DNA from 3 places in the Paenalkalicoccus suaedae genome. Region 3 is predicted to be linked to each of the others. Evidence: riboswitches for the same ligand, from Rfam matches in the RefSeq annotation. Region 3 holds a riboswitch; each other region holds the start of a gene.
What was found. A riboswitch is a leader RNA that binds a small molecule or an ion and turns the genes downstream of it on or off. The one in region 3 is predicted to bind S-adenosylmethionine.

Region 1: linked by a shared signal. The riboswitch ahead of metK (methionine adenosyltransferase) and the one ahead of FLK61_RS09505 (LLM class flavin-dependent oxidoreductase) in region 3 are both predicted to bind S-adenosylmethionine.
Region 2: linked by a shared signal. The riboswitch ahead of FLK61_RS02970 (Fur-regulated basic protein FbpA) and the one ahead of FLK61_RS09505 (LLM class flavin-dependent oxidoreductase) in region 3 are both predicted to bind S-adenosylmethionine.

What each region holds. Positions count from the first base shown of each region.
Region 1 is NZ_CP041372.2:2,705,989-2,715,971, reverse strand. It holds gene FLK61_RS14565 (YuzF family protein) at 1-245, shown strand, start outside; gene FLK61_RS14560 (arsenic transporter) at 439-1,770, shown strand; gene ytkD (RNA deprotection pyrophosphohydrolase) at 2,096-2,581, shown strand; gene FLK61_RS14550 (ABC transporter permease) at 2,635-3,417, opposite strand; gene FLK61_RS14545 (ABC transporter ATP-binding protein) at 3,377-4,174, opposite strand; gene FLK61_RS14540 (ABC transporter substrate-binding protein) at 4,171-5,121, opposite strand; SAM riboswitch class I at 5,261-5,376, shown strand; gene metK (methionine adenosyltransferase) at 5,538-6,746, shown strand; gene FLK61_RS14530 (gamma carbonic anhydrase) at 7,521-8,030, opposite strand; gene FLK61_RS14525 (alpha/beta hydrolase) at 8,154-8,963, shown strand; gene mnmM (tRNA 5-(aminomethyl)-2-thiouridylate-methyltransferase MnmM) at 9,767-9,983, opposite strand, start outside.
Region 2 is NZ_CP041372.2:484,282-494,264, forward strand. It holds gene hpt (hypoxanthine phosphoribosyltransferase) at 1-458, opposite strand, end outside; gene FLK61_RS02935 (GNAT family N-acetyltransferase) at 939-1,445, shown strand; gene FLK61_RS02940 (NAD(P)-dependent alcohol dehydrogenase) at 1,545-2,588, shown strand; partial or broken gene FLK61_RS02945 (M20 family metallopeptidase) at 2,923-3,783, opposite strand; gene FLK61_RS02950 (MetQ/NlpA family ABC transporter substrate-binding protein) at 3,786-4,652, opposite strand; gene FLK61_RS02955 (methionine ABC transporter permease) at 4,666-5,328, opposite strand; gene FLK61_RS02960 (methionine ABC transporter ATP-binding protein) at 5,318-6,343, opposite strand; gene FLK61_RS02965 (YezD family protein) at 6,440-6,592, opposite strand; gene FLK61_RS02970 (Fur-regulated basic protein FbpA) at 6,589-6,741, opposite strand; SAM riboswitch class I at 6,807-6,909, opposite strand; SAM riboswitch class I at 6,978-7,081, opposite strand; gene FLK61_RS02975 (AAA family ATPase) at 7,250-8,515, shown strand; gene FLK61_RS02980 (PH domain-containing protein) at 8,692-9,042, shown strand; gene FLK61_RS02985 (hypothetical protein) at 9,140-9,445, shown strand; gene FLK61_RS02990 (hypothetical protein) at 9,503-9,640, shown strand; gene FLK61_RS02995 (phosphatase PAP2 family protein) at 9,677-9,983, shown strand, end outside.
Region 3 is NZ_CP041372.2:1,764,165-1,774,147, reverse strand. It holds gene FLK61_RS09515 (ABC-F family ATP-binding cassette domain-containing protein) at 1-1,419, shown strand, start outside; gene FLK61_RS09510 (acyl-CoA dehydrogenase family protein) at 1,792-2,919, opposite strand; SAM riboswitch class I at 3,069-3,170, shown strand; gene FLK61_RS09505 (LLM class flavin-dependent oxidoreductase) at 3,256-4,641, shown strand; gene FLK61_RS09500 (methionine ABC transporter ATP-binding protein) at 4,653-5,687, shown strand; gene FLK61_RS09495 (methionine ABC transporter permease) at 5,653-6,315, shown strand; gene FLK61_RS09490 (MetQ/NlpA family ABC transporter substrate-binding protein) at 6,330-7,148, shown strand; gene FLK61_RS09485 (SbcC/MukB-like Walker B domain-containing protein) at 7,388-9,983, opposite strand, start outside.

The DNA.
Region 1 (9,983 bases), 940 kb from region 3:
ATGAACAAGAGAGAAACGCGAGCGTCGAATATAAAACGTTGTTTGATCCGTTTGTGTATCAGACACTAGTTAGTGTAAGAGGCAGCATGCTGAATGTACAGACAACAAAGGGAAGTGTTCGAGGTAGGCTAGAAGATGTGAAGCCAGATCATATTGTCGTAAGCTCTGGAGGAGCATCCTTCTTCATACGAATTCAAGAGATTGTCTGGGTTAGTCCATCGCAGGATAGAGAAGACGATGAATAAGTAAATACATGGAGCTGCCTGAGATAAGGCAGCTTTTTTGATTCTACTAACACAGCTAAAATAATTGGTATTTGCCTCCATGAGCTCTTATTCATATACGTCTTCATAATTACTTAATATATTTACTGTTGTTTATATAAGCGATTGATTATATAATGAGGAAGTGTTTTACGAAGAAGGGGTGTTTTATTACATGATAACGGTATACTTAGCAGTGTTAGTTTTTGCCTTGACGATCACACTCGTTATATGGCAACCAAAAGGATTATCAATAGGCTGGTCTGCGACAATTGGTGCAATACTAGCTCTTATGATTGGTGTCGTCGATTTAAACGATGTAGGAGAAGTAACAGGAATCGTTTGGAATGCGACGCTTACGTTTATCGCCATTATTATCATTTCTCTCATCCTTGATGAGATTGGCTTCTTTGAGTGGGCGGCGTTACATATGGCTAAGCTTGCAAAAGGTAGCGGACTTAAAATGTTTTTATACGTGTCCTTGTTAGGTTCAATCGTTGCGGCTTTCTTTGCGAATGACGGTGCAGCATTAATCTTAACACCGATCGTACTAGCAATGGTAAGAGCACTTAAGTTTAAAGAGTCCATGATCTTACCATTTATTATGGCGAGCGGATTTATTGCTGATTCAACATCACTACCATTACTCGTGAGTAACTTAGTGAACATTGTCTCAGCAGATTTCTTTGGTATTGGATTTATCGAATATGCAACTTATATGATTGTTCCTAACTTCTTTTCATTAGGAGCAAGTATTCTCGTGCTTTACTTATACTTCCGTAAAGATATTCCTAAGAATTACGATATGAATATGCTACGTAAGCCGAGTGAAGCGATTAAAGACCTTAAAATGTTCCGCTTATCTTGGTTAGTACTAGGCTTATTACTCGTAGGTTATATCGTGTCAGAATTTATTTACATTCCAGCATTTACAACGGACGGAGTAATGAGCCTACCTGTTTCGTTTGTTGCAGGATTAATCGCTATATTCTTCTTGATCATGGCTCAAAGAAGTCCTGCAGTTGAGACTCGTACGGTATTAAAGGGCGCACCTTGGGCAATTGTCGTCTTCTCCATTGGTATGTACGTGGTGGTATTTGGGCTTCGTAATGTAGGATTAACAGATGTTCTTGCTGTCGTTCTTCAGCAAGCGTCTGAGCAGGGTCTGTTCGTTGCAACTATCTCTATGGGCTTCATTGCAGCCATTCTATCCTCTGTGATGAATAACATGCCTACAGTTATGATCAACGCATTAGCGATCGAGGATGCAGGATTTACAGGTGTTATGCGTGATGCATTTATCTACGCAAATGTTATCGGATCCGATTTAGGACCAAAGATCACGCCAATTGGATCACTAGCAACGCTACTATGGCTCTTTGTCCTTCAGCAAAAAGGAATCAAGATCTCTTGGGGCTATTATTTTAAAGTCGGTATTATCCTAACAGTACCAACCCTCTTCATCACACTCGTGGGCTTGTACGTATGGATGCTCATCATCGGCTAAATAAAAATATGCAAAAGGATGGCAATTGCCGTCCTTTTTTTGTATAAAAACGATTGGAAGACGTATAAACGAAAGAGGTTCTAAAAGTACTTTGTAAATTTTTAAATTAAATTCCGAGCTGGCTGACCTATGGATGTTGTAGAGTGACTGAAGGGCTGACACCTCGGAAAGCTTCTATAAACTAGTTAGCATGTAAACGCAATAGATATCCATTGATTTAAAAGAGCGTAAATAGGGAAAATAATGAGGAAGTGCCACATGCGGACAATAGTCGTCAAATTTGGTACACTAACGTCAGATAATATGGACAGCGGAGGTACAGACGATGCAATCATTTTTAGACTATTATCGGAACGAAGTCACGTTCTCAACGAAGGACCATCCCTTTTCAGAGGATCCGAAGCATGTTTGGGTCGTCACAACCTTTGAGGATAAATGGCTATTAACCGTTCACTCCTCTCGTGGAATCGAGTTTCCTGGAGGGAAAGTTGAAAAAGGAGAGACAGCTCAAGATGCAGCCATCAGAGAAGTGTACGAGGAGACAGGTGGAGTTGTGTCCACTATTCATTATGTCGGACAATATCGAGTGCAAGGCAAGGCTGAGACGGTCATTAAAAACGTCTATTATGCAGAAGTAGATCACCTTGATCAAAAGGATTCTTACATGGAAACACAGGGTCCGAAGCTGTTAAAACAATTACCTGATCAAATTGCTAATCAGGAGGCATACAGCTTTATCATGAAAGATCTTGTACTACCATTAAGTATTTCAGAGGTTAAACGACGTTTCCCTTCAAATACGCTTATGTAAGAGTATGATACCTCAGCTAAAGCCACTTTTGTGGCTTTAGGAGGCAATCCTTCTCAAGAGACAGTCCCAACTACTTTTTTTTCAATAAACAAAACGATGCGATACATAATCGTTGCAAAGATCGCGATAAAGAAGAGTGACATCATAACGAGTGTAAAATTAAAGACTTGGAACCCATAAATAATGAGGTAGCCTAGACCTTGCTTTGATACTAAAAATTCCCCAACTATTACCCCTACCCATGAAAGACCTACGTTTACTTTTAATGTTGCCATAATCGTTTGATGAGTCGCAGGGAAGATAACATGTCGAAAGCTTTGCCATTTACTTGCGCCGAAGCTTCGTACGACTGTTAGATAGTTCTGATCGACTTGATTAAATGCTTGGAACACCACCATTGTCGTGATAATGATGGATATTAATGCACCCATGGCAATAATAGCGGCGAAACTTGGACCAAACGCAACGATGACAATAGGACCTAGTGCTACTTTGGGCATGGAGTTTAACACGACTAAAAAAGGGTCGGAAACCCTTGCAATAAAGGTATTGCTCCATAAAATAGTCGCGATTATTATCCCTCCAACAGTTCCTAGTAAGAACCCTGCAATTGTTTCTAAAACGGTAACGGAGATATGGACAAAAATGCTAGTACCTTGTTGCAGGATTAATTGGATCACGCGAGACGGAGAGCTAAATAGTAATGGGTCTATGAAAGCTGTGTGAGCAGCTATTTCCCAGGAAATAAAGAAGGCAAGTAAAAGACTAAGCTGAGTAAGTCGTACACGTCTTCGGCTACGAGCGAGCTTCTTTTGATATGCTTGAAGTATTGTCATCCTGCATCATCTCCTTCCACACAACGGTGAAAAGAGAATGAGCATCGGGATGAAGACGTGCCTCAAGAGGAGGAAGCGATCGTAAACTCTCAGGGACGTCAAAGATTTTTTGAATCGTACCTGGGCGCCTTGATAAAAGAATAATGCGATCACTCATAGCGAGCGCTTCTAGAATATCATGCGTCACTAGAAGCGTTGTTTTTTTGTGTTGCTTTACAATACTGGCGACAGTTTGCTCTAACTGAAGCTTTGTTTGATGATCGATGGCAGAGAAGGGCTCATCTAGTAATAGAAGAGATGGATTCGATGTAAGCATTCGTATTAAAGCAACCCGTTGCTTCATGCCGCCAGATAAATTGTCTGGATAGACATCTTTTTTGTCACTTAAATACACGTCTTGTAACAAATTTTCTGCAAAAACCACATGCTTTTCATCCTGCATATGTTGCAAGGTTAATCCAAGCATTATATTTTCCCAAACAGTGAGCCATGGAAACAGGTAGTCTTGTTGGAGCATGTATCCGACTTCCTTGGAAGGACCGGTTATTGGTTTTCCGTAAAGTGAAATGGACCCCGCTGTAGCTTGGGTCATCCCTGCGATTAGAGATAGAAGCGTCGATTTTCCGCAACCGCTAGGCCCGATAAGGGACACAAACTCTTCTGCCTGAATAGTTGCTGTAATGTTTGCTAATGCTTTTGTTTCTGATGTAGGGGATAAGAACGATTTACTTACTTGCTGCAGTTCTAAGAGCGTCATTTTACATCAACTGGTTTCACTAACGTGTCAAAGTCGACACGTGCTGGTAACTCGTTAGCTTCCTCCATAATGTCTTGGAGATGGTGCCATTCTTCTTCCTTGAGTCCTGGTTCCGTTGCATACGAGCCTTGGTCACGATATCGCACAAAGACCTCTTCGATAGTAGCGAGTGGTGTGTCTTCGAAGAATGGTTGTAGCGACTGAGCAACGGTTGCGCTATCTTGTTCGTGGACAAAGGCTTGTGCTTTCGCTAATGCTCGGTTGAAACCCTCTAAGTTTAGGCTATCAAGCTTACTCTCTTTTGCCATATAAACGGTGTAAGGTAAGAAGCCAGACTCCGTTCCAAATGAAGCAACAATCTTACCAATACCATCCTGTTCAAATTGAGTTGCTTGAGGTTCGAATAATTGAACATAGTCCCCTGTTCCAGATGCAAACGCAGCTGCAATGTTTCCAAAGTCAATATTTGAGATGAGCTCCATGTCTGTATGGGGGTCAATTCCATGCTGTTTAAGCACATATTCTCCAACCATTTGAGGCATGCCACCTCTTCGTTGACCTAAAAGTGTCTGTCCTTTTAAGGCGTCGAAGGAGAAGGGCTCATCAAGGTCGCGTTGCATAAGAAATGTTCCATCTGTTTTAGTCACTTGTGCAAAGCTTATTACAGGATCACGAGCATCTTGAGCGTATACATAGATAGATGTTTCAGCACCAACCAAGGCAACGTCAGCACCATCTGAGAGTAGTGCTGTCATCGTTGTATCGCCTCCCCACGTGGTAGTGAGATCAATCTCTATCCCTTCCTCTTCAAAAAATCCTTCACTTATTGCGACGTATTGTGGTGCATAGAAAATTGAGCGCATGACTTCGGCAACTTGAATCGTGTCTTGCCCTTTTGAACATGCAGCAAGAGGTAGTAAAAGTAGCAGTAACCAGAGTTTTTTCACGAGTATCCCTCCATTTCTAATAATGTTTTATAGCGTATGTTCGTTGTTTAAGACTGGTGAAAAAGGGAAGCGATATCATAGGTAGATAAGAACTGTTGACAGGTCGTCGATTTTTGGGTATCATTCATCAAAGCGGATACTCTTATCCCGAGTTGGCGGAGGGACAGGCCCTAGGAAGCCCAGCAACCATCACTTCTTTTGACAAAGTGAAACGGTGCTAACCTGCAAGGCGCAATGCGTCTTGACCGATAAGAGGTGAAAGGCGAACGAGTAAACCCCTTTTCCTCAAGCGGAAAAGGGGTTTTTATGTTTATAAAAATTCTTTTATACTCGGATAATCACGCATTTCAGGGAACAGAGTACCGTAAAACAATGCCTTATTAACACGATAAGGTTATCCCTAGGAGGTTACAAGTATGGCAAAAACGCGTTTATTCACATCAGAATCAGTAACAGAGGGTCATCCGGATAAGATTTGTGATCAGATCTCGGATTCCATTTTAGATGAAATCTTAAAGCAAGATCCAAATGCTCGCGTAGCATGCGAAACATCTGTTAATACAGGACTTGTTTTAGTAGCAGGGGAAATTAGTACTTCTGCCTATGTAGATATTCAAAAGACAGTTCGTAAAACCATTAAGGATATTGGCTATATTCGTGCGAAGTACGGATTCGACTATGAAACAAGTGCTGTACTCGTTTCAATCGATGAGCAGTCTGCTGACATTGCACAAGGTGTTGATAAGGCTCTTGAAGCTCGTGAAGGTCAGATGACTGATGACGAAATCGAAGCAATCGGTGCTGGTGACCAAGGTCTTATGTTTGGTTATGCAGATAACCAGACAGAAGAGCTAATGCCTTTACCAATCTCTTTATCTCATAAGCTTGCTCGCCGTTTAGCGGAAGTGCGCAAGCAAGAAGTAGTTGATTACCTTCGCCCAGACGGAAAGGTACAGGTAACAGTCGAATACGGTGAAGATCATCAGCCACAGCGAATTGATGCTATCGTTATTTCTACACAGCACGCGGAAGAGACAACGCTTGAAACAATCAAAGCAGACATGAAGAAGCACGTTATTGAACCAATCGTTCCAGCGGAGCTACTTGACGAAAATACAAAGTATTTCATCAACCCTACAGGACGTTTTGTAATCGGTGGTCCTCAAGGAGATGCTGGTCTTACAGGACGTAAAATCATCGTAGATACGTATGGTGGATATGCTCGTCACGGTGGTGGAGCATTCTCTGGTAAGGATGCGACAAAGGTAGACCGTTCTGGAGCATACGCTGCGCGCTATGTAGCGAAAAACATCGTTGCAGCTGGTCTTGCTGACCGTTGTGAGGTACAAGTAGCTTATGCTATTGGTGTAGCACAGCCTGTATCTATTGCTGTAGACACGTTTGGTACTGGTAAAGTATCAGAAGATGTACTTGTTCAGGTTGTTCGCAATAACTTCGACTTACGTCCAGCAGGAATTATTAAAATGCTAGACCTACGTCGTCCAATTTATAAGCAAACAGCTGCTTACGGTCACTTTGGTCGTACGGATATCGATCTTCCTTGGGAGCAAACAGATAAAGCAACTACTCTTAAAGAAGAAGCGCTTGAGCTTGCAAGCAAATAATAGAAAAAATAGGAGAGGCTAAGACGCTTATTGTAGCGTTTTGGCTTCTTTTTTTGTAGTGCGAGTTCAAGAGCAAGTTCAAGAACAAGTTCAAGAGCAAGTTCAAGTGCGGGCACCTTCGGCGCCGCTGCGCGTCGGGCGCTACATACCTGTGTGGCTAACTCAACTATTTCGATCGGCCAAACCAATGGCCGATCGAAAGGATTTTCGTTGCGCGATAGGGCTACACGGGTATTACGCACCCGCCGCTTCGGGGCTTCTGCGGTTACGGAGAATATGGAGCTTAGCGACCTTCTATTTTGAGAAATCGATTTGCTATAGAAGTAGTACGTAAACTACGAGAAGTAAGGTGGAAGTTGCTAGAAGGAATGCGGAACGCTCTGGGAACAGCACGAAATTTGGTTCAAGTAAGGTGTAAAAAGAAATAATGCATAACTTATGAGAAGTAAGACGGAAGTTGCCAAAGATCACGCGGAACGAGCTTGGAACTTGAAGTCCATAAATTCGGAATGGGGAACATAAAATTGAAATGCGGAACATAAAGTCAGAAGAAGGAACATAAATGAGAAGAAAGCTTACACAAAGTCCATAACTTTGAAATGCGGCACATAAAAATAAAGTAGGGAACATAAAGTCAAAATGCGGCACATAAATCCAGAATACGGAACATAAAACCAAAATAAGAAATATAAAATCAAAAAATAAGCGAATCAAACAAAAAAAGAGCCGCTCTTTCCTAGTTGGCTCTTCATTCACATTTAAATTTACTATTCATTATTTAAGAGACTTATAGTATTGGCCTTTATCCACATAGCTTTTGCGGATTCGGTCCATGTCAGCGAGGTCTTCTTCCGTAAGCTTACGTACAACTTTAGCTGGGCGACCAAGTGCTAACACATTTGGTGGAATGACTTTGCCAGGTGGTACGAGGCTTCCGGCTCCGATAAAAGCTCCTTCTCCGATAGTTGCTCCGTCTAAAATGATCGATCCCATTCCAATCAACGCATTCTTTTCAATCGTACAGCTATGTAACAGGCATTGGTGTCCAACTGTGACGCCTTTTTTAATGTGCAAAGGTACATTTGGACTTTGGTGCAGCGTGCTATTATCTTGGATATTTGCCTCTTCTTCAATAATCGTTGTGGCGACATCGCCTCGAATGACAGTGTTAAACCAGACGCTTGCTCGCGCATGGATCGTGACGTCACCGGTTATGACGACATTGTCCGCTACGTAGGCCGTTTCATCGATGTACGGATGTTTTCCCTTATATTCATACGATATCATGCTATCAACTCCTTCTTACTCAAAAGTCTACATGGTTTGTTTGGAAAAAACTAGTTCGAGATTCTTGACTATTTGTTTTTGGAAGGGGAAGATAAAAGAAATAGCAGGAGGTGGTTTGTCGTGTTTAGATTTGAAACTACAGATAAAAAACCAAAAGGAGTATTTGTCGTGGTGCACGGAGCAGGCGAATACCATGCAAGATATCGTTTTGTCGTCGAAAAATTAAATGAGTTTGGCTATCACGTTATTATGGGAGACTTACCAGGTCAAGGAACAACACAAGGACCGCGTGGTCATATAACTAGCTTTCAGCAATACATAGATACCATTAGACTATGGTTATCGGAAGCGAGACAATTTAAGCTTCCTGTTGTACTTCTAGGTCATAGCATGGGAGGACTTGCAAGCACACGCACGCTCATGCAACTCTCTGAGAAGGAATTACCAGATGCAGTCGTCTTATCATCACCATGTTTTGGACTCTATAACAAAACGCCGCTTAATAAACGAGCGCTTGTGAAAATTCTAAATAAGGTAGCTCCAGGCACACTTTTCCCAACAAATCTAGAAGCAGGATCGGGTACTCGAGACAAATGGATGAACGATCGAGACGCGAGCGACGAGCTTATGATTAAAAAGGTTAGTGTGCGTTGGTATCGCGAATTGACATCCTCTATCAACTATGTCCATGAAAATACGGAATTGTTCCCAGAAGTGCCGCTATATATCATGCAGGGTGGGACAGATAAGATTGTGGATAAGTATAGCGTGAAGGATTGGTTTAATCAGGTGGATGTGTTAGACAAGCACTATAAAGAGTGGCCGAATTTATATCATGAGGTCTTAAATGAGCCAGAGAGACATTTGGTATTTGCTCATATGATGGGGTTTGTTACGACGCAGCTAGCGTTTAGGAGAGAAGGTTTTTGAGGATAGGTTAGAGGGGGGAGACAAACGTGTTGTGCGTTTGTCTTGTCCTCTTTTTTGTTGATTGGATGGGCGAGAGGTGGTGCTGAGTGAGCTCTGGTGATTTGGATATACGCAGTCGAAGGGGATATTCGCGCGATTGAGGTGGAAACTCGCGCGGTTCGGGCATCAACTTGCGCAATAACCCCATCAAGATGCGCGAATAATTTCAGGATACGCAGTCGAAGGTGATAGTCGCGCGGTTGGGGTAAAAACTCGCGCAGTTCGAGCATCAACTCGCGCAATAACCCCATCAAGATGCGCGATTAATTACAGGATACGCAGTCGAAGGGGATATTCGCGCGATTGAGGTGGAAACTCGCGCGTTTCGGGCATCAACTTGCGCAATAACCCCATCAAGATGCGCGATTAATTACAGGATACGCAGTCGGAGGTGATAGTCGCGCGATTGAGGTGGAAACTCGCGCGGTTCGGGCATCAACTTGCGCAATAACCCCATCAAGACGCGCGAATAATTTCAGGATACGCAGTCGAAGGTGATAGTCGCGCGGTTGGGGTAAAAACTCGCGCAGTTCGAGCATCAACTCGCGCAATAACCCCATCAAGATGCGCGATTAATTACAGGATACGCAGTCGGAGGGGATATTCGCGCGGTTGAAGTGAAAATATACGCGGTTCGAGCACTAACCCGCGATAAACTCATTCCTCCAACCACACCCCACAAAAAAAGTAGCCAACATCAGCAATGTCAGCTACTTCTTCTATCCTAATCCCTATTCACAAACGGCTAAAGCTTATCCAAGCACTTACTTCTTCCCAATAGCTAATAAAAAAGGTGGATCGTTCTTTTGGTTGATAAAACCATATCGAAGCACATCATACTGCTTTTGCGGCAGTGCCTCGACATACTGTAACAGCTCTTCTTTTTCTTCTTTACCGCCATCATGCCCGTAGTAGACAACTAATATCAATAGTCCACCGCGCTTCAATGCAGCTAACATATCTTCTACTGCCTTAAGTGTC
Region 2 (9,983 bases), 1.3 Mb from region 3:
ACGATAAAACGATCTGGAATCTCAAAGCCAACGTAGTCAATCTGCAGCTCTACTTGACGGCGCTCGGGCTTATCTAAGAGTGTACATACTTTAAGCTCCTTTGGCTTGTGCATGTGCAGATGATCAACGAGGAAATCAAGCGTTAACCCGCTGTCCACGATATCTTCGACAACTACCACATTCTCACCCGTGATATTGCTATCAAGATCCTTTAAAAGACGTACTTTACCCGTTGTCTCTGTTGCGTCGCCGTAGCTTGAGACGGAGATAAAATCGATTTGCACGTTTTGCGAAATCTCACGCATCAAGTCAGCCGCAAATACGAAAGATCCCTTTAACACAGCGATTAATACGACAGGCTCGCCGCGAAAATCCTTCTCGATTTGCTCTGCTAGCTCCTTCACGCGCGTCTTAATTTGCTCCTCTGAAATCATCGTTCCATCAAGCTCATATGCCATCTTAATTCCACCTTTTTGTCCGTTTTTCATCGTCTCTATCCTACCATGATTTCACTCATAGTAAAATAATTATTTTTGTCAATTTCCGAATGATAAGACCACTACTATTTTAGAAAATTAAGCTATATCCTTATTAATTAAGGGTTTTACACTATAAATATATGATTGATTAGCTATCGCCTAACAGGAATGTTCGTGTTTTAGTGTATAGCGCGAGGGTCCTTCTTAGCTACCAACAAGGGTATTGGCAGGCTAATGTCGAAAAAAGGGTAATGTGGTTAAGCCAAAGAAAATAGGATAAAAAGGGGTGCTGGCTTGTGGATAAGAAGCAGTCTCTCATTATGATGATTAGCGGTGTGCTGTCGATTGTAGCGGTGCTCTATTTACTTTTTGCGTTTTAAGAGGATTTTTGCGTGTGAAGGTTGTGTTTTTAGGGAAGCGGAATAATGCAGGATATGGTAAAGATTGGAGACGGATGCAGTGAAATTACGATTAGCGGAAATGAAGGATGCAATGGGTATTGCAAAGGTCCACGTTGATTCGTGGAGACAAACGTATGAAGGTATCATACCGGATGATTATTTAGCGAGTTTATCATATGAGAGTCGTAAGGAGCTCTGGGAATACCTGATTCCGAAGGTGCATGCAAATGTGATCATTGCCGAAGTGGATGGGGAGATCGTGGGCTTTGCGTCTGGTCGGATTGATCCGAAGACGTGTGAGGGCGAGATCGGCGCTATTTATATACTGCAGGGATTTCAAGGGCGTGGTATCGGGCGTGAAATGATGCAGCAACTATTTGCCTTTTTTGAAAAGGAAAATGCGGAGCGAGTGAAAGTGGAGGTGCTTTCAGCTAATAAATCTGCTAGCTTTTATGGTAGCTTTGGTGGACGCGAATATTGCACGAAGGATATTGAGATTGCCGATGGCTTCCATGAGGCAACTTATTACGAATGGACGGATTATAAAGCAGTTCTAGAAAAATAAGAAATGCCTCCTCTATGTTTGATGGTGCTCTGAATGCGGGAATGAGACTCTTGTGAAAGAGTTTTTCGGAACATCACACATATGGATGGAGGTTTTTTTGTGAGTCAAACAGTTAAAGCAAGAGGAGTACGTGGAGCGAAAGAATCGTTTGAGAAGGTAGAAATTACGCGTCGTGATTTAGATGAATACGATGTGCAGATTGAAATAAAGTATGCGGGTATTTGCCACTCGGATATTCATACCGCTCATGGAGAATGGGGCGAAGTGACGGATCCGCTTGTACCAGGTCATGAAATCGCAGGATATGTGACGGATATTGGATCGAAGGTATCTGCTTATAAAGTCGGAGACCGCGTCGGTGTTGGCTGTATGGTCGACTCTTGCGGGAAATGTAGTAGCTGTGAAAAGGGTGAGGAGCAATATTGCCTAGAAGGTAATGTACCTACTTACGCTGGTGTGGATAAATACGGAGAACCGACGCAAGGTGGCTATTCGACGCATATCGTTGTGACAGAAGGTTTTGTCGTCCGCATCCCTGACGAGCTACCTTTAGATAAAGCGGCACCTTTATTGTGCGCTGGTATCACCACATTTTCCCCATTAAACCATTGGGATATTGGGAAAGGGTCGAAGGTTGCGGTCGTTGGTATGGGCGGTCTCGGTCACGTTGCCGTGAAGATTGCGAATGCCATGGGCGCTGAAGTGACGGTGCTGTCTCGTACGCTTGCGAAGGAAGAGGACGGCTTAAAGTTTGGTGCGAAGCATTACTATGCTACAGAAGATGAGGAAACGTTTGAGAAGCTTGCTGGTTCATTCGATTTCATCTTAAATACGGTCAGCGCGAAGCTGGATATTAATAAATTCTTAGGGCTCTTAGCATTAGATGGAACGCTTGTTAACGTTGGCGCTCCAGCTGAGCCACTCGATTTACACGTGTTCTCGCTAATCCCGCAGCGTCGTTCGTTTGCAGGCTCGTTGATTGGCGGTATTCGTGAAACGCAGGAGATGCTCGATTTCTGCGCAAAGCACGGCATTGAGCCGGAAATTGAAGTCATTTCAGCCGATGACATTGACGAAGCCTACGATCGCGTGTTGGACTCCGATGTGAAGTATCGATTTGTGATTGATACGGCGACGATTTAAGGTTGGGCGTTAATAGATAGATCGTGTGTAAAGGGAAGGAGACTAGGCATGAGTTCGTGCCTAGTCTTTTTGCTGTTTGTGGGTGGTTTGCGGGAGCGTTTTAGGGGAAGAGACACGCAATCTAAGAGAAGTGACACGGAAATCGGCAAAAAGAAGGAGAAGAGACACGCAATCTCCGAGAAGTGACGCGCAATCCACCAAAACGAGCAAGAAGTGACACGCTATACCGAACCTTCATCAACTAAAACCAAAGCCCTGACACCGCGACACAAGAAAAGCCCCACCGCATGGGGGGCTTTTCACATCGCGTTATTTAAACTGTCGCCTTCTGACGGTTGCGGACAAACTCATGAATTTCGTTTTGGAATCGTTTAATGTCGACTTCCGCACCAGTTTGCAGAGCGGCGCCACGAGCAATTTGCTGCACTTTTTCGGAGGTCTTCACAACCTCTTCCCACGTCGTTGCCCGAATAAAGAAGCGGGCTGCGGCATAGTCTGGAATGATATTAGGAGCATCGCCACCGTGTGTGATAATCCCATGAATGCGAATCGTGCTTGCTAGCTGCTGACGCAGGGCATTGATGCCTGAGAATAGCTGAAGCACGCCGTCTAGCGCGTTTATCCCTTCTTCTGGTGAACCAGCCGCGTGGGCTGCACGACCGGTAAAGTGAAATTCTAAAGGATCTACTGCAAGTGTTGCGCCTGTTGTCCCTGTTTCTCTTGATGGATGAATCATTAAGGCTGCATCAATCTCATCGAAGAGTCCGGCTTTGACGAAGCTTGCTTTTGCGCTACCATTTGGTCCGCCTTCTTCGGCGGGAGTCCCGTAAACATAGACGGTGCCACCGGTTTGTTCCAGATCATCGGCTAGGGCAATTGCGGCTGCGACGGATGTTGTGCCGATAATATTATGACCGCACGCATGCCCAAGGCCTGGCAAGGCGTCATATTCTGCTAGAAACACGATGTTACGTCCTGGCTTTGAGCTTGATTTCTTCCCAATAAACCCTGTTTCATGACCGGCAATCGATGTTTCTACGTCGAAGCTCGCGTCTTTTAATAGTGTTACTAGTTCAGCAGCTGATTGTACCTCCTCATTTCCGATTTCGGAGTAACCATGAATCCGCTTAGCAGCCTCAATATACGTGTCCTTTTTCTGGTCAATTCTTGCTTTCAATTCGTCTCGGATCGCCATTATTATTGTCCCTCCTTTAAGTTTTGTACAAGCTCATCAAGTGTTTGCTGCAAATCCTCCTGTGGAATATCGACCACAATATTTCCTCCGTTAGAATCGTCGACAACAGCTTGGGCAATGTCTTCCTCTTGATAAATTTGAGCAATAGTATGGTAGGCTTCGTTGTCTTTCTCCTCTGCGCGTGTCGCAAAAACGTTAATATAAGGCGCTGCTTCGTCACTGTATGGATCATCGTGTACGAGTGCTTCGTCTAAGAAAATATCTGCCTGTGTGGCAATTCCACTATTGATAATAGAGCCGGCAACGTCAGGTAACACTCGTGGTGTTTGTTGCGCAACGACTAATACAAATTCTAGATTCTTTGGATTTTCCTCAATATCATCGACGGTCGGATAAAGCCCTACATCCTCACGAAGGGTGATTAAGCCTGCGCTCTCAAGCACTTTGAGGCCTCGTCCCGTATTAGCGGGGTCGTTTGGTAGCGCGATTTCGCCGCCATCAGGAATATCCTCGATTGACTCATGGTTGGTTGAGTATAGTCCAAGAGGTGCAATAACGGTAGAGCCGATTGGCGTGATCGTTTCATCGTACTCCGCGTTGTATTGGCTTAGGAAAGCTAAGTGCTGGAACGAGTTGAGATCAATCTCTCCATTCACAAGAGCCGTGTTAGGTAATGCGTAGTCTGCAAATTCGATTAGCTCGATATCGATACCTTCCTCTGCAGCACGGTCTGAAATTAAATTCCAGAACTGACCGTCTGCACCTGTTACGCCGATCGAGACTTCTATGCGGTCCTCCGATGCTTGTGATTCTCCACATGCTACTAGTAAAAGTGTAAGTGCCCCTGTTAAAAATGCTGCTTTTCTCATGATTAATCTCTCCCTATCTTCTTAAGAATTTTCGTGATAATTTGTTTCCGGCAAACTGTGCGATTTGTACTAAAATAATGAGTATAGCGACGGTGACAAACATGACAGACGCGTCAAAGCGATGGTAGCCGTAAGTCATGGCGAGGTCTCCTAAACCGCCACCCCCAACAATCCCTGCCATAGCAGAAAAGTCGATTAAGGCAACTGTCACAAAGGTTAGTCCCAAAATAAGTGGACCGAGTGTCTCTGGAATGAGGACACCATAAATAATTTGAAAAGGGGATGCACCCATTGCTTTTGCGGCTTCAATTAAGCCTGGATCAATCGCAACAAGGTTATTTTCCACAATGCGGGCGATCCCGAACGAAGCAGCAATTGTCATAGGAAAGATGGCTGCTGTCGTTCCAATCGTTGTACCCATTACCAATCTCGTTAAAGGTGTAATAGCGACGAGAAAGATAATAAACGGAATTGGGCGAATGATGTTGATTAACACATTGATGAAAAAGAATACGACTTTATTTTCTAAAATATTGTCCTCACGCGTGACATATAAGGTGAGACCGATCGCGACGCCGAAGATACTGGCGAAGGCGAGTGTGAAGAGGACCATCGTAATCGTCTCACCGGTCGCCTCCACAACCCTGAGCCAAAACGTACTCCAATCAACTCCCATGATTGATCACCTCCCGAATCTCGACGGTTGTTGCGAGCTCTTCTATGGCTCGCTGAACCGCGATTGGATCACCGATAAACTCGACAATTAAGTTGCCGTAAAGCTGATCCTGTAACTCATTGACACTGCCATAAGCAATATTAAAATCTAGATCGTACTTACGTGTAACCTTTGATAATAATGGTTGATTGGTTGATTCGCCTTTAAAAATGACCCGATAAAGAGGGTTAGTATGGCTATTGCGTAAATGCGTTAATAGCTTAATAGATAGTCGATCATTTAATACAGAGCTAATAAAATTCTTTGTCGTGGCTGTTTGTGGATTCGAAAAAACGTTGAATACATTTCCACTCTCAATCACGCGACCATTCTCCATGACTGCAACACGATCGCAAATCGTTTTAATCACGTGCATCTCGTGCGTGATGAGAAGAATTGTGATGCCGTATTCTTCATTCACCTTTTTTAATAAGCGAAGAATATCATCGGTTGTATCAGGATCAAGTGCAGACGTTGCTTCGTCACAGATAAGGAATTCCGGTGACGTGGCTAGCGCACGAGCAATGCCAACGCGTTGCTTTTGACCGCCAGACAGTTGCTCAGGATAATGATCGGCTTTGTCCTTTAATCCGACAAAGTCGAGCATGTCGTTGACGATGCGCGTCACTTCTCGTTTTGGTTTTCGTGCAAGTCGTAGTGGATAAGCAACATTGCCAAAAACCGTCCGTGACGAAAATAGGTTAAAGTTTTGAAAGATCATGCCGATTTGCTGACGTTGGCGACGAAGATCCCGTGGTTTTAATGACTGAATGTCTTGATCGCCAATGAGGATGCGACCTTTTGTTGGGCTTTCGAGTAAGTTAACGAGTCTAAGTAGCGTGCTTTTACCCGCTCCACTGAAGCCGATAATGCCAAATATTTCTCCTTTATTCACGGTCAAGGACACGTCATCGACGGCAAGGATGTCCTTTCCATTTGTGGTAAAGCTTTTTGTGACTTCATCGAATGTAATCAATGCATGTGCTCCTTTTTACTAAAAGTCTGCTGGGACGCAAAAAGGCACCTCCCCCTATGTGTTGGGGGTAGGTGCCTTCTGTCGTCAGATCAGCAGCTAGTTTGTTTTTTTCTGATTCGGAAATCGTTTTTTCTCGGTTACGTCTACCTGGGTGATTTCCCCATTGTGCACAGTTACTGTTACTGTGCCAAACTCAATTTGTTTTAAGACGGACTGGACATACGATTCTTTTGTGGTGCTCTCACTCATCGTAGGCGAACCTCCTCTGTTTGGTTTAGTGCTTGGCGTAATTCCTCCACCGTTAGCTCATATAGTTGTTGGTTACCGATCTTAAAGTGACCTGCTTCGAGCAACCGTGTAATGAGCTGTTGCTTTGTGCTTTCCTGTGAGGCATTCATGTTCTTTTCCTCCCTAGGTACGCAAAAAAGCCACTTCTTCGTCCGATAAGAAGCGGCAAACATGCGTCTTATCTGTCAGGCTTTCGCCTGCTGGATTTGGCACAGTGCTACAAGTAGCCTGCTGCCGAGGGTTCATTGGGCCAGTCCCTTCCCCTCTCTGGATAAGGTATTCAGTTTTCGATTCGAGCATATAAAAAAGCCCACTTCACAAGAAGAGGGTAGTTGACTACTATCTCTTCTTATCTTTGTAGCACAAACGCTACTGGACTTGGCACAGTACCGCATGCGGCCTGTTGCCGAGGCTTCGTAGGGCCAATCCCTCCGCCTCTCTGGATAAGAGTGTATGTGTTCGATTCGATAATCAGTACTCTATCTTAGTATCCTTAAAATGTCAACTGCTTATTGAGGAAAATCTTGAGAGAGTCGCACGAATGGAGAATCAAAACCCATATTCATGCTATTATGAGAGTACCAGCCAATTATACTTCCCATTTAAGGAGTGGTTACTATGGATTCGTTTCTCTTCAATAAGTCAAATACGCGAATAAAAGATATGATAAATTACAGAGAACATGCGGTTGCGCTTGAGGGTGTGAGTGAACACTTGTTTACTGAATTTGGACATACTTTCTATCAATTTTCTCTCCAAGAGGAACTTGTGGATATTTGGAAAGTGCTCCAAGATGATATTAAGCATAACGCGAACGTAGAATTTGTTACATATGTTTTTGAGTCAGTTGAAGCATTTAAGGTTACAACGGAGATAGAGGAAGATCGTCTGCGGGTAAACTCTAACCTGAATATTGATAATTCGGTTTACTACTATCCTGATTTTGAGGTTGCTCTAGTTAGAATTCCGATTTTTCGTGAGCATATGAACTATGAGCAAAGCTTCGTTTTTTCCACGTCACAAACAGCCGTCAAACGCTTCCTTCATTATGTATACAAACAAAATCGTATATATAGTAAGGCGCACATGTCTATGCTCATTGATACATTAAATGGAGTAGAGGAACGACGAGAACAAATTACAACAGCTGTATTAAGAGAAGATGTTTTATTAGAAGCAGGACTAAAAGAGGAAATTTATCGTTCTATCGATCAATTCTTTCTAGAGGATGGTTCCTTTTTTAAGACGTATGATATTCCTTATAAAAGAGGCATTTTACTATACGGGCACCCTGGAAACGGGAAGACTACGCTTGTTAAATCAATAGCAGGAAGTGTAGAGGCTCCTGTCGTGTACTGGCAGATTACAGAACACACATCGAGCTACACCGTAATGGAAGTATTCCAGAAGGTGGCGAAGTTAACGCCGATGGTACTTGTTATTGAAGACTTGGACTCGATGCCACTAGACGTACGTTCTGTATTTCTTAATACACTAGACGGATCAACATCTAAAGAAGGGGTCTTTTTAGTTGGTACAACAAACTATCCGGAGAAAATTGATCCTGCCTTAGTAAACCGTGCTGGTCGCTTCGATCGCTCGTATGAGCTGAAGCTTCCCGGCAAAGAGCTTCGAAGTCAGTACGCAAAAGTTAAACGTTTCGATCGTTTCTTAACCGAAGATCAAGTGGAGCTTTTAGTAGAAAAGACAGACGGGCTCTCATTTGCGCAATTAAATGAACTGTATACGTCAGCTGCACTCCAATGGCACTATGAAGAAAAGGTTGATATTGATGAATTGTGTAGTCAGTTACAAAATGATAATCGAAAAAAGAAGCGTGATGAGTGGAACGAGTCAAACCATGATCCGGTGGGGTTTTATTAAGAGGGTAAGGGTGAATGAGAGGAGTAGCGGTGCGTTTGATGCGTACTGTGAAACTCTTATTTTTGTTGGTTGAAAGCGCGCATGGGAACATGCAGAAATGGTGTTTAATCATGTAACGTACCGCGACCTCTTAACGACAAACAAGGCTAAGAGAAAGTAGAAGGAGGACGAAATGAATGAATTTTTTCAAAGGGGACAATAAATCAAAGCACCACGACCAAGTACAGGAATTCCTATTTGAAGGAGAAGAGCTCCACAGCACGTATGGGCTGATGGTTGATTTTGTGGCGTTGACGTCGCATCGCGTCTTATTTGTAGACCGTTCGATTATGTCGAAGTCGCGCTCTGTCGTAGTGACAATTCCATTTTCTAAAATAGAGGAAATTGCGATAGAGAAGACTGGGTTCCTATCCTTTTCAAACACAATCGAAATTGCAACAAAGTCTGGGAATCATCAGCTACAGTTCACGAAGGGGAGCGATGTGATGGGCTTTTATAAGGAGCTGTCGCAGCGGATCTGCGCATAACTTGCGTAAAATAATGGAATAATGAAAAAGTGGCTTTACAAAATGTGACAACATCACTATGATTAAGCTACTTTATCAAGAGGGAGGTGGCAGGAGGATGCTACGATTTATTGCGTTTATCATGATTATGAGCACACTACTCGTAGACCCGTTGAACGCACAAACGGCCACTGCCATCTCCTCGTCGGACGATAGCATCAGCGCATGGCTTATTGATGACGATCAAGAGGGTACGACCACCTCGAGATCGGACGATGCCAAATTATTTTCGCCACTAGAGGAGCAGGTAAGAGGGGAAGTCGTGGATGACGCTCACAAACTCCGCGAGCACCTCACTGCTGAGTGGAATGAAGCGTACAAAAAGGCAATTCGCATGTCCTACCTCGCGGAGAGCGCGCTCTAACTCACTCTTATCAAATTCGTTTTATATCCGACTTTGGTGAGAAAAGAGGGATGAGCGATGAGCCAGAAAAAAGACGATAAACCGTTTGACGACGGGTTCTCCGAAGCACTACGAGGACTTGGTATCGGGATGGTTATGATGATCGTATTCTTTTTACTGCTACACTTCGTGTTTGGCGTACAAGCTTTTGCGTAATAGAAATAGAGAAGGTTCTTAGAGGGGAAACAGGACATGAGCATGACGGAATTTTTGCAGGCAGCAGCGACGTTCGGGAGCGTGGAGCTCACAGTGATCGTCTCTGTTGTATTATCAGGCGTACTCGTTTTGATGAAGCGAGTACGTGAAGTTATTTGGCTGAACATCACGATTTACGGTGGTGTGGCAACGAATTTTATGTTGAAGCTGATCGTCGGACGTGAGCGCCCAGGCGAGGAGCGGATGATCGAGGCGTTTGGTTTCTCGTTTGAAATGGAATCCTACAGCTTTCCGAGTGGACATACGATGCGTGCGACGATTTTAGCGCTGGTCGTTGGATATG
Region 3 (9,983 bases):
AACGAACGATTAGCTGTTTTAAAGCAGGATCACTTTGCCTATGAGGATGAAGTTGTTCTAGATACGGTCATGATCGGTCACGAGCGACTGTATGAAGTGATGAAGGAAAAAGATGCCATTTACATGAAGCCAGATTTCTCAGATGAAGACGGTATGCGTGCCGCTGAGCTTGAAGGTGAATTTGCTGAAATGAACGGGTACGAAGCAGAATCTGACGCTGCGGTTCTTCTCCAAGGACTTGGCATTGCGGATGAGCTTCACCAAGCAAAAATGTCTGAGCTTACAGAGGGGCAAAAGGTAAAAGTCCTTTTAGCTCAAGCGCTATTCGGTAGTCCTGACGTTCTTTTACTCGATGAGCCTACAAACGGACTTGATATCGAAGCCATCACGTGGCTCGAGGATTTCCTTGCTTCTTTCGAAAATACTGTTATTGTAGTTTCTCACGATAGACACTTTTTAAATAACGTATGTACGCACATTGCCGATTTAGACTTTAGTAAAATCCAGATTTACGTTGGTAACTATGACTTCTGGTACGAGTCTAGTCAACTTGCTCAAAAGATGGCTCAGGAGCGTAATAAAAAGAAGGAAGAAAAAATTGATGAGCTTAAGTCCTTTGTTGCACGATTCTCGGCAAACGCTTCGAAATCGAAACAGGCGACTTCTCGTAAAAAGCTCCTTGATAAAATTGAGCTTGAAGACATTCGTCCTTCATCTCGTAAATACCCATATATTGCGTTTAAACCAGAACGCGAAATTGGGAATGACGTATTAGTTGTTGAGAACATTTCTAAAACGGTTGACGGAAAGCAGCTTTTAAATAATGTGAGCTTTAGTTTAAACCGCGAAGACAAAGTCGCTTTAGTTGGTTCTAACGAACAAGCGAAAACGCTACTCATGCAAATTTTAATGGGTGAAGTAGAGCCAGATAGCGGAAGCTTTAAGTGGGGTCTAACAACGACTCAATCTTACTTCCCGAAGGATAACAGTGAGTTCTTCGAGAATTCGAATGATCCTTCTCTTATTGATTGGCTACGCCCTTATTCACCAGAAGATCAGTCTGAAAGCTTCATTCGTGGCTTCTTAGGACGTATGCTCTTCTCTGGTGAAGAAGCGAAAAAGAGCCCAAGCGTTTTATCTGGGGGAGAAAAAGTACGTTGCATGCTCTCTAAGATGATGCTAAGCGGATCTAACGTACTTCTACTAGACGAGCCAACAAACCACTTAGACTTAGAGTCCATTACAGCACTTAACAATGGACTTATCCAGTTTAAAGGTGTGTTAATGTTTGCTTCTCATGACCACCAGTTCAACCAGTCGATTGCAAATCGCATCATCGATATTCAAGATGAAGGTGTTATCGATAAAGAAATGACGTATGATGAGTACGTTGCTTCAAAGCTACAAACGACGAAGTAAGTTACCATTTGGCCCGTCTCCTAATTGGAGACGGGTTTTTGTATGTGGACAGAAAGATTATTTTGTCCAAACTTTGTGATGAATATCAAGTGGTTAATTCGAAACGAGGAGCGATTAATTGGTGAATTGCTTTGATTATCCGCTTTTACCTTTCGATTATCCGCTTTCCCCCTTTGGTTATCCGAAAATGCGATTCGGTAACCAGACAACCGAATCGAGCGGCATGTTATCTCAACTGCAAGTGACTCTCATCTACACCCGCGCGAATATCTTCCTTCCTCACGCTAAAACACCTAACATCTAATGACCAAATTCTTTTACCTTCACAAAAAAAGATAGAAGCCATCAAACTAGCTTCTACCCTCTTTAAAACTATTTTAATATATTTTTACCTAATTGACTGATCACTAAATCTTCTGCTGGCGGATTGTGAAGACCTGCTCGGACATCTCTAAAATGTCGTTGTAAAGGACAGCTTTGAGATAAGCTTTTTGCACCTACGACCTTCATAGCCAAATCCACGATGATATTCGCTTTCTCCGTAACAATTTTTTTAGTAGCTCCTAAGTCGCCGCGAAGATCATCTCTAGATTGAAGATCTGTCTCCTCCCATTTTCTCGCAGTAGCATGAAGTAAGGTCTCTGCCTCAAACAAAGCAAGCTCGATCTCTCCGAACTTACGCTGGACTTCTGGAACTTCTGCGATAGGATGTGGCAACGTTGAAGGCTGATAAGAATTAGCAAACTCTTTCGCATACGCTCGCGCAGCCTTAGCGACTCCTAAATATACAGCCGGAACGAGTAGGTACCATCCGCGCGGTTTAGGACTCGTTAAAGCCTCCGTTTTAAGTAACGCATCTTCCTCTACGAAAACGTCCGTCAACACCAAATCGTCGCTTCTCGTCGCGCGCATACTAACACTATCCCACGTCTCCTCAATCGTTACGCCAGGTTTTGTCATATCGATGACAAAAAAGCCCTTCTCTCCTGTCTCCTTAACGGTTGCAGAAATCACCGCGTAGTCTAATGCTTTGGCGAATGAGGTAAACGTTTTGGTTCCATTAATGACCCACCCTGAGTCACGCCTCGCAGCACTAACAGTAGGCGCACCTCCTCTTGCTGGGCTCCCAGTTGCCTTCTCCGTTTGGGCGAGATTAAGTAGCACCTGCTCTTTGGCGATCGTCGTAAGTAACTTCTCTGTCTTAGGAGAAATACTATCCTCCGATAATTCTAAACAGTAGCCAGCATGCCATCCGAAGGAGAGAGCTGTTGGCGCGTCCCCTTCAGCTAGCGTCGTCAAAATTTCAAGCATTGGTACTAACGTTAACCCATGGCCACCTACCCTCTCTGACACTGTCATGGACAAAAAGAATGCATTCTTTAAATCACGTATATTTTCTTCAGGTAGCATCGCAGATTCATCGTAAAATGCTGCTCGATCTGCAAATTTTTCTTTTAATATGTGTGCCTCTTCTATAAGTTGAGTCGTTTTGATCGACATGATTATGCCCCCTATTCGAGTTGAATGAGACTAATAGTACGTGACGAAGAAAATTCTGTCAATGACAAACTATTTTGAAAAACCCTGTTGACAGATCGGAGATGTGAGAGTAAAGTGAACACCATCAACTTCATAAAAAACCCAATTTTTTCTTATCCAGAGAGGTGGAGGGACTGGCCCTTTGATACCTCGGCAGCGTGCAACTTTGCGGCGTGCCAATTCCAGCAGGCGTATTGCCTGGAAGATGAGAAAAGCGGATCTGCGTAAATGCGCCTGCTTTTTTCATGATGAAAAAGGCAGGCGCATTTTTATTTTATTTTAGGAGGCCAACACACAATGACAAAACAATTACGACTAAACGCGTTTGACATGAATAGTGCGATGCATAATTCTCACGGGTTATGGAAGCACCCTGAGAACAAACGTCAAGATAGCTATAAAGATATTTCCTATTGGACAGATCTTGCTAAACTACTCGAAAAAGGAAAGTTTGACGCTATCTTTTTTGCAGACGTCGTTGGCGTTTATGATGTGTACCAACAAAGTAAAGCACCATCCATCAAACAAGCGATGCAAGTACCTATAAATGACCCTGCCCTCCTAGTTTCAGCAATGGCATCGGTCACGAAACACCTTTCCTTTGCCGTCACCGTTAGCACTACCTACGAGCACCCATTTTCAAACGCAAGACGATTCTCTACGCTCGATCATTTAACAAATGGTCGCGTTGCATGGAATATCGTCACCTCCTACTTGCCCAATGCAGCAAGAAACTTCGGACTTGAGGGTCTGATCAAGCACGATGAGCGCTACGATATTGCGGACGATTATTTAGACACCTCCTATAAGCTTTGGGAAACGAGCTGGGAGGATGATGCGATTGTGAACGATCGTCAAGCCGATGTGTACATTGATCCTGATAAGGTGCACGAAATTAATCATGAAGGTCCTTACTTTAAGGTTGAGGGTCCTCACTTGTCAGAGCCATCTCTGCAACGAACACCTGTCTTATTCCAGGCTGGCACTTCTGCCCGTGGTCGAGACTTTGCCGCGAAGCACGCAGAATGTATTTTTGTCGGTGGGCCGACTCCGGCTAAAGTTAAAGAGCTCGTAGCAGATTTAAAAACGCGCGTCGAAGCTCATGGACGAAAGCGCGAGGACGTACTTATCTTCTCGTTCTTGTCTGTCATTGTTGCAGAATCCAAAGTGGATGCCGAGCAAAAGCTAGAGGAATATAATCAGCACTGGAGTTCGCTAGCCGCTAAAGCGCAGTTTGGCGCTAGTGGCTATGACATCGCAGAATTCGAAGACAAAGATCCCGATGATATTTTTAGCTATGATAAACCAACTGAGGGTGGTCACTATAAAGCTGCCACCTTAACGAAGGATAACGCAAAGGCTCTGACAGTTGGCGAAGCATTAAAACGCTTCGATGGTATTACTAATCAAGTTATCGTAGGGGACCCTGATCATGTTGCAGCCGAAATACAGACGCTCTTTACTGAGTCCGATGTCGACGGATTTAATTTAAATCACTTTGTTACTCCAAGTGACCTCGAGGATTTTGTCTCATTAGTCGTGCCAAAACTGCAGGCTTCAGGAATTTACAAACAGGATTACGCGGAGGGCACGTTTAGAAAAAAGCTATTTCCTCACCTAGGAAACAAGCTTCCTGATACTCACCGCGCAAAATCATTTAAACACGAACAGGCATTAAGCTAAGGAGGAGCGATATGATACAGCTAGATCACGTGACTAAAAAGTACGGGGATAAGAATGATATCGTAGCAGTCGATGACGTGAGCCTCCGCATTGAGAAGGGCTCCATCTGTGGGATCGTCGGCTACAGCGGTGCAGGTAAAAGTACGTTACTACGTTGCTTAAATTATTTAGAAGTACCATCAAGCGGCGAAGTATCTATAGATGGCGTAGAGCTACATACGTTATCCAAAAGCGAGCTTCGAAAAACGCGACAATCAATCGGCATGATTTTTCAGCATTTTAATCTACCAAGCTCAAGATCTGTTTCTCAAATCGTTAATTTTGCGCTTAAAGCTAGTGGCTACGAGAAAAAGCTACGCAAACAGCGTATTCGAGAGCTTCTTGCGCTCGTTGGTCTTGCAGATAAAGAGAACGCCTACCCCAGTCAGCTAAGTGGTGGACAAAAGCAGCGTGTGAGTATTGCGAGAGCTCTTGCTAACGATCCAAGTATTTTACTTTGCGACGAGGCAACCTCTGCCCTTGATCCAAAAACGACGCAGTCTATTTTAGCTCTATTAAAAGAGTTGAATCAAAAGCTCCAGTTAACGATCGTCCTTATTACGCATGAGGTGGAAGTAGTAAAAGAGATTTGTGATACGTGTGTGATTATGGAGCGTGGGCAAATCATTGAGTCTGGGAACACCTACGACGTCTTTGCCAATCCTAAAGAGGAGCTAACAGCCTCCTTCATTGATACCGTTCTACATTTTTCTCTCCCAGAAAAGCTTGTGAATGAATTAACAGGTCATGTCATTAAATTAACCTTTAGAGGCCATTTAGCCTCTGAGGCAATCGTCTCGACGATGCTTCAAACCTTTAAAGTAAAGGGGAATATTTTGCACGGGAAGGTCGAGTATATCCAAGATAAGCCGCTTGGCGTATTCATTATGGAGCTTCAAGGTGATGCGCATGAGATTCGTCGAGCTGTGACGTATTTAGAAAATCAGGTAAGTAAAACGGAGGTGATTGCGAATGGACTCGATTCTACAGCTTTTGCCAGAGCTTAACGCAGCTTTCCTTGAAACATTATTAATGGTCGGTATTTCTCTCTCAGCCGCCTTCTTTTTAGGGTTACCTCTTGGGATTCTGCTTTATGTGACGGATCGAGGGCTAATCTTAGAAAACTCTTGGGTGCGCCAAGGTGCTGGCGTGGTTGTTAACTTAATTAGGTCTATTCCTTTTATCATTCTGTTAGTATTTTTAATCCCATTTACGCACTTTTTACTAGGGACAACGATTGGTCCAGTAGCTGCATCCGTCGCCCTATCCGTTGCAGCGATTCCTTTTTACGCTCGCATCGTGGAGAGCGCCGCTCGTGACATTGATCCTGGCGTCATTGAAGCAGCTGTTGCAACCGGCGCCTCTCCATGGCTTATCATCCGAGACATTATTTTACCTGAAATGACGCCAACTCTCATTACTGGTCTCACGATAACCGCTGTCAGCTTAATTAGTTATTCTGCGATGGCTGGCACGATTGGTGGAGGTGGCGTTGGTGACCTAGCGATCCGATACGGCTACTACCGTTATGATAATGTCATCATGTTCACAACGATTATCTTACTCGTTCTTCTTGTCCAACTTATCCAGTTTGGTGGAGATCGATTTGCGAAGCGTATATCTAAAAAATATTAAGGGAGCGATTATGGATGAAAAAATCACTACTACTTTTACCAACTGTTGCTACATTTTCTTTACTAGCAGCCTGTGGATCGGACGAATCAGAGGCGTCAAATGAATACGGGGAATTAACACTAGGCGCGACTATTCCTTACAGCGATATGTTAGAGGCCGGCGTAAAGCCGTATTTAGAGGACCTCGGCTACGAGGTTACCATCACCGAATTCACGGATTATATTCAACCAAACTTGTCACTTGACCGCGGCGACTTAGACGCCAACCTATTCCAGCACCTCGTGTATATGGAGGCGTTCGCTGAAGAACATAGTCTCGAGCTGCACGACGTCATAACCGTTCCAACAGCACCGATCGGCGTTTATTCCAATGTCTACGATTCCATTGACGACATCGAGCCCGGCAGCACAGTAGCACTAGCTAATGATCCAACCAATCTAGCCCGCGGTTTAACTGTTTTAAGAGATAATGGATTAATTGAGATTGATGACTCTGCCGATCCCCTTCGTGTGACAGAAAATGATGTAAAGGATAATCCACTTGATCTGAATTTTCATCCTGTAGAGGCCGCGCAGCTACCAAGAACGTTAGATTCGGTGGAGCTTGCAGCAGTTAATGGTAACTTTGCCATCTCTGCAGGCTTCGACCTAACAACAGCACTATTTAGAGATGAGATACCAGCTGATATCATCAACCGAGTTGTAGTCACAGAAGAGCGAGCTGACGAACAGTTCGTGAAAGACATCATTGCCGCAGTAGAATCCGATGAATTTAGGGAAGTAATCGAATCCGACTTCCAAGGCTTCCACCATCCAGACTGGATGAACGAGTAATTGTTAGAGAAAAGCCCCAATCACCTCTGTGATTGGGGCTTTTTTGTTATAGAGGTAGATGAGTCGCGTAACATGTGAAGATACGTTAAGTGCGTGTGATTCACTAGCATTTTCACGCGATTCCTGCTCCTTTTCGCGCAATCGCACGGTAAACTTGCGCAGTTCGCTCTCCAACTTGCGCGGAATCCCCCAACTCTCCGCAACTCTCCGCATCTTCCCCGCACATTCAACCAAATCCCCTACATCTCCTCTAACTTAACTGTCGTCCCTCTTCCTGATGCCTCACCAGGAGTCACGATTAACTTTCTCGGTAATCGTTCTCTAAGCTCTGGCACGTGGGAAATAACGCCAACGCTTAAGCGATCCGTATGCAGCTTCTCGAGTGCATGAATCACCGTTTCCAATAAATCAGGATCAAGTGTACCAAACCCTTCATCTAAAAAGAAGAATTCTAACGCATGCTGACCGTTGAGCTGGATGGACGTCGATAATGCTAGTGCTAATGCTAAAGACGTTAAAAATGTTTCTCCACCAGAAAGTGTTGTAACAGAGCGCTTTACACCACCATTCACATCGTCCCTCATGATAAATCCACCGGAGGAATCGACCTCTAATGCGTAGCGTCCGCGCGTTAACTGCTTTAAGCGATCAGTCGCTATTTGGCTAATCGTATGGAGCTGTTCCTCTGCAATAAACTCGACAAACTCTTTTCCTCTAAAGACTTTATCAAGCTTTGATAGCTTCTCTACAAGCTCACCATGAGTACCCTTTTGACCCTCGAGCTCACGGTATCGTTCAAGCCGAGCTTCCATTTGCTTAATGACCTCAGTTATTGCACCGACTCGCTCTCTTTCTTCACCAGCCTGATCACGAAGATCCTTTTGCTTTTCAACCTCTAGCTTTAATTCCTCTTCTGTCACAGGCCCACCCTCGAGCTCATCAAGTAGCGACTGAATTCGCCCCTTTACTTGATTCACTTGCTCATCGAATGCTCGGAGGGTTGCTTCTAGCTCGCGAATATCCTGAGCTTCCTTCGCGTGCCGTTGCACATCCTCTATCGAAAGCGACGTCTCCGCTACCTCCCATTTTTCTTTAAGCTCGGATAGTCTTTCTTCGATATCCTGCCTTCTTGCGTCTATGGTAGCAAGTTTACTGGTCGTCTCCTGTAGCGCCTTTTTTGCCATTTCAGATCGCTCATAAGCTTGTTTAAATGCTCGTTCTAATTGAGATAGAGACTGCTGTGTTTCTTCCTTGTACGCCGATAGATCCTTGCCGCTCGTAACAGAATAAATGTTTTCTTCAGCAGATTTAATCGCACCATCAAGCTCTTTTACCGCCTGCTCCGCTTCCAATTGACGACGATTTGCCTGTTGAAGCTCCTCTGTTATCGCCGTTTTTTCTTTCGCGACATCATCAATGGCTTGGTGACTTTTATCTAACCTCGCCTGGAGAAAGTCTACCTGCTCCTGCTTCTCTCTGAGCCTATCTCTTTCCTCTCCAATCGACTCGACAGAAAATGCTGGATACGTGCTCTTCCATTCCGCAAGCATCTTCTCCCACTCTACTTCTTTCTCTTTTGCCTCTGTTTTCTTTTGAAGCAGTTCCTTTTGCTCATAGTCATAGGCAGTCTCGAGCTGCTTGTGCTCATTAATAAACTCCGTGTATGAGCGTACAAAAGCCTGTCCTTTCTCTAAGACACCTCGCACTGTTGTAAGCTTTGCCTCTAAACTAGCTATAAAGCTAGCCCAATCCTCCTTAAACGTATCACTTCCATAATGAATCTCGTTATGTGCGTAAGAATCCGCTTCTTCGCTATGATAAGGGAGCGAATTGGATAGCTGTTCGAGAGACCAAGAAAGTTCCGTCAGCTGCGATAATTCAGAAGAGTAGTCTTGGTCAAGACGCTCATCGGACCGAAAATGATCTTTTTCTTGTCTGATATGATGCTCATGAGATCCACAAACAGGACACGCCTCTCCTTCAACTAAGTTCGATTGCACAAGAGCCACTGCGTGCAAAAGCTCGTGTTCTTTTTTCTCTGCTTTGTACGTTTCCATCACGTCATCTAGCTGTCGCTTCATCATTTTTACGCCATCGTACCAATACTGTAGTTTAGCGGATATATTGCGCGATTCCAGCTTTTTCTCTTCTAGTACGGTCTCTGCCTGCTTCACTTTTTCACCTGTAGTAGTAACAGCAGTCGGTATATCCCGACGCAACTGATTGACCTGTTTCTCCTGCATAGAGATTGGCAGGCTAGCCTCATAGGCCGCTTCAATTTCCTTACGATTAGTAACGGCATTTCTCAAATCAGCAATTTTCTCTTTAAAGGAGTTTTGCGCCTGTCTGTACTTCTCTTCATCCTTCTTTTTCTTCTCCAGCTGTTCTGATAGCTCACGGGCATGGCTTTCACTATGTTTCTTTTCTTGCTCGACATCCGTTAGCTTTCGTTTTTTAGCGACGAGCTCTTTCTCTATTTGCTCGACTTCAACAAGCTTTGCAAGTAATACCTTTAGAGGAACCTCTTGTTCTTTTTCTATTTCTGCTCGTTTAAAAGCTTCCGCAGCTTGCTTGTATTCTTCACGGTGCCGCTTTGATACTTCCTTCATCTTGGCTTCCGTTTGCACCATATCAGACAGTGCTGCCGTTTCTTTCAACAGAGCTGCAACAAGGTCCTTATACTGATTTGCTTCTTTAGAAGTGTCTAACTCCTTCTTAAGCACAAGCATATCCTGCTCTTTTTCTATTTGTACTCTCTGCTCTTCCTGTAAATTCTCAAGCTCTACAGACAGTGTTCTTTTCTTCTGAACGTTACTAACTTGCCCCTCTTGCTTC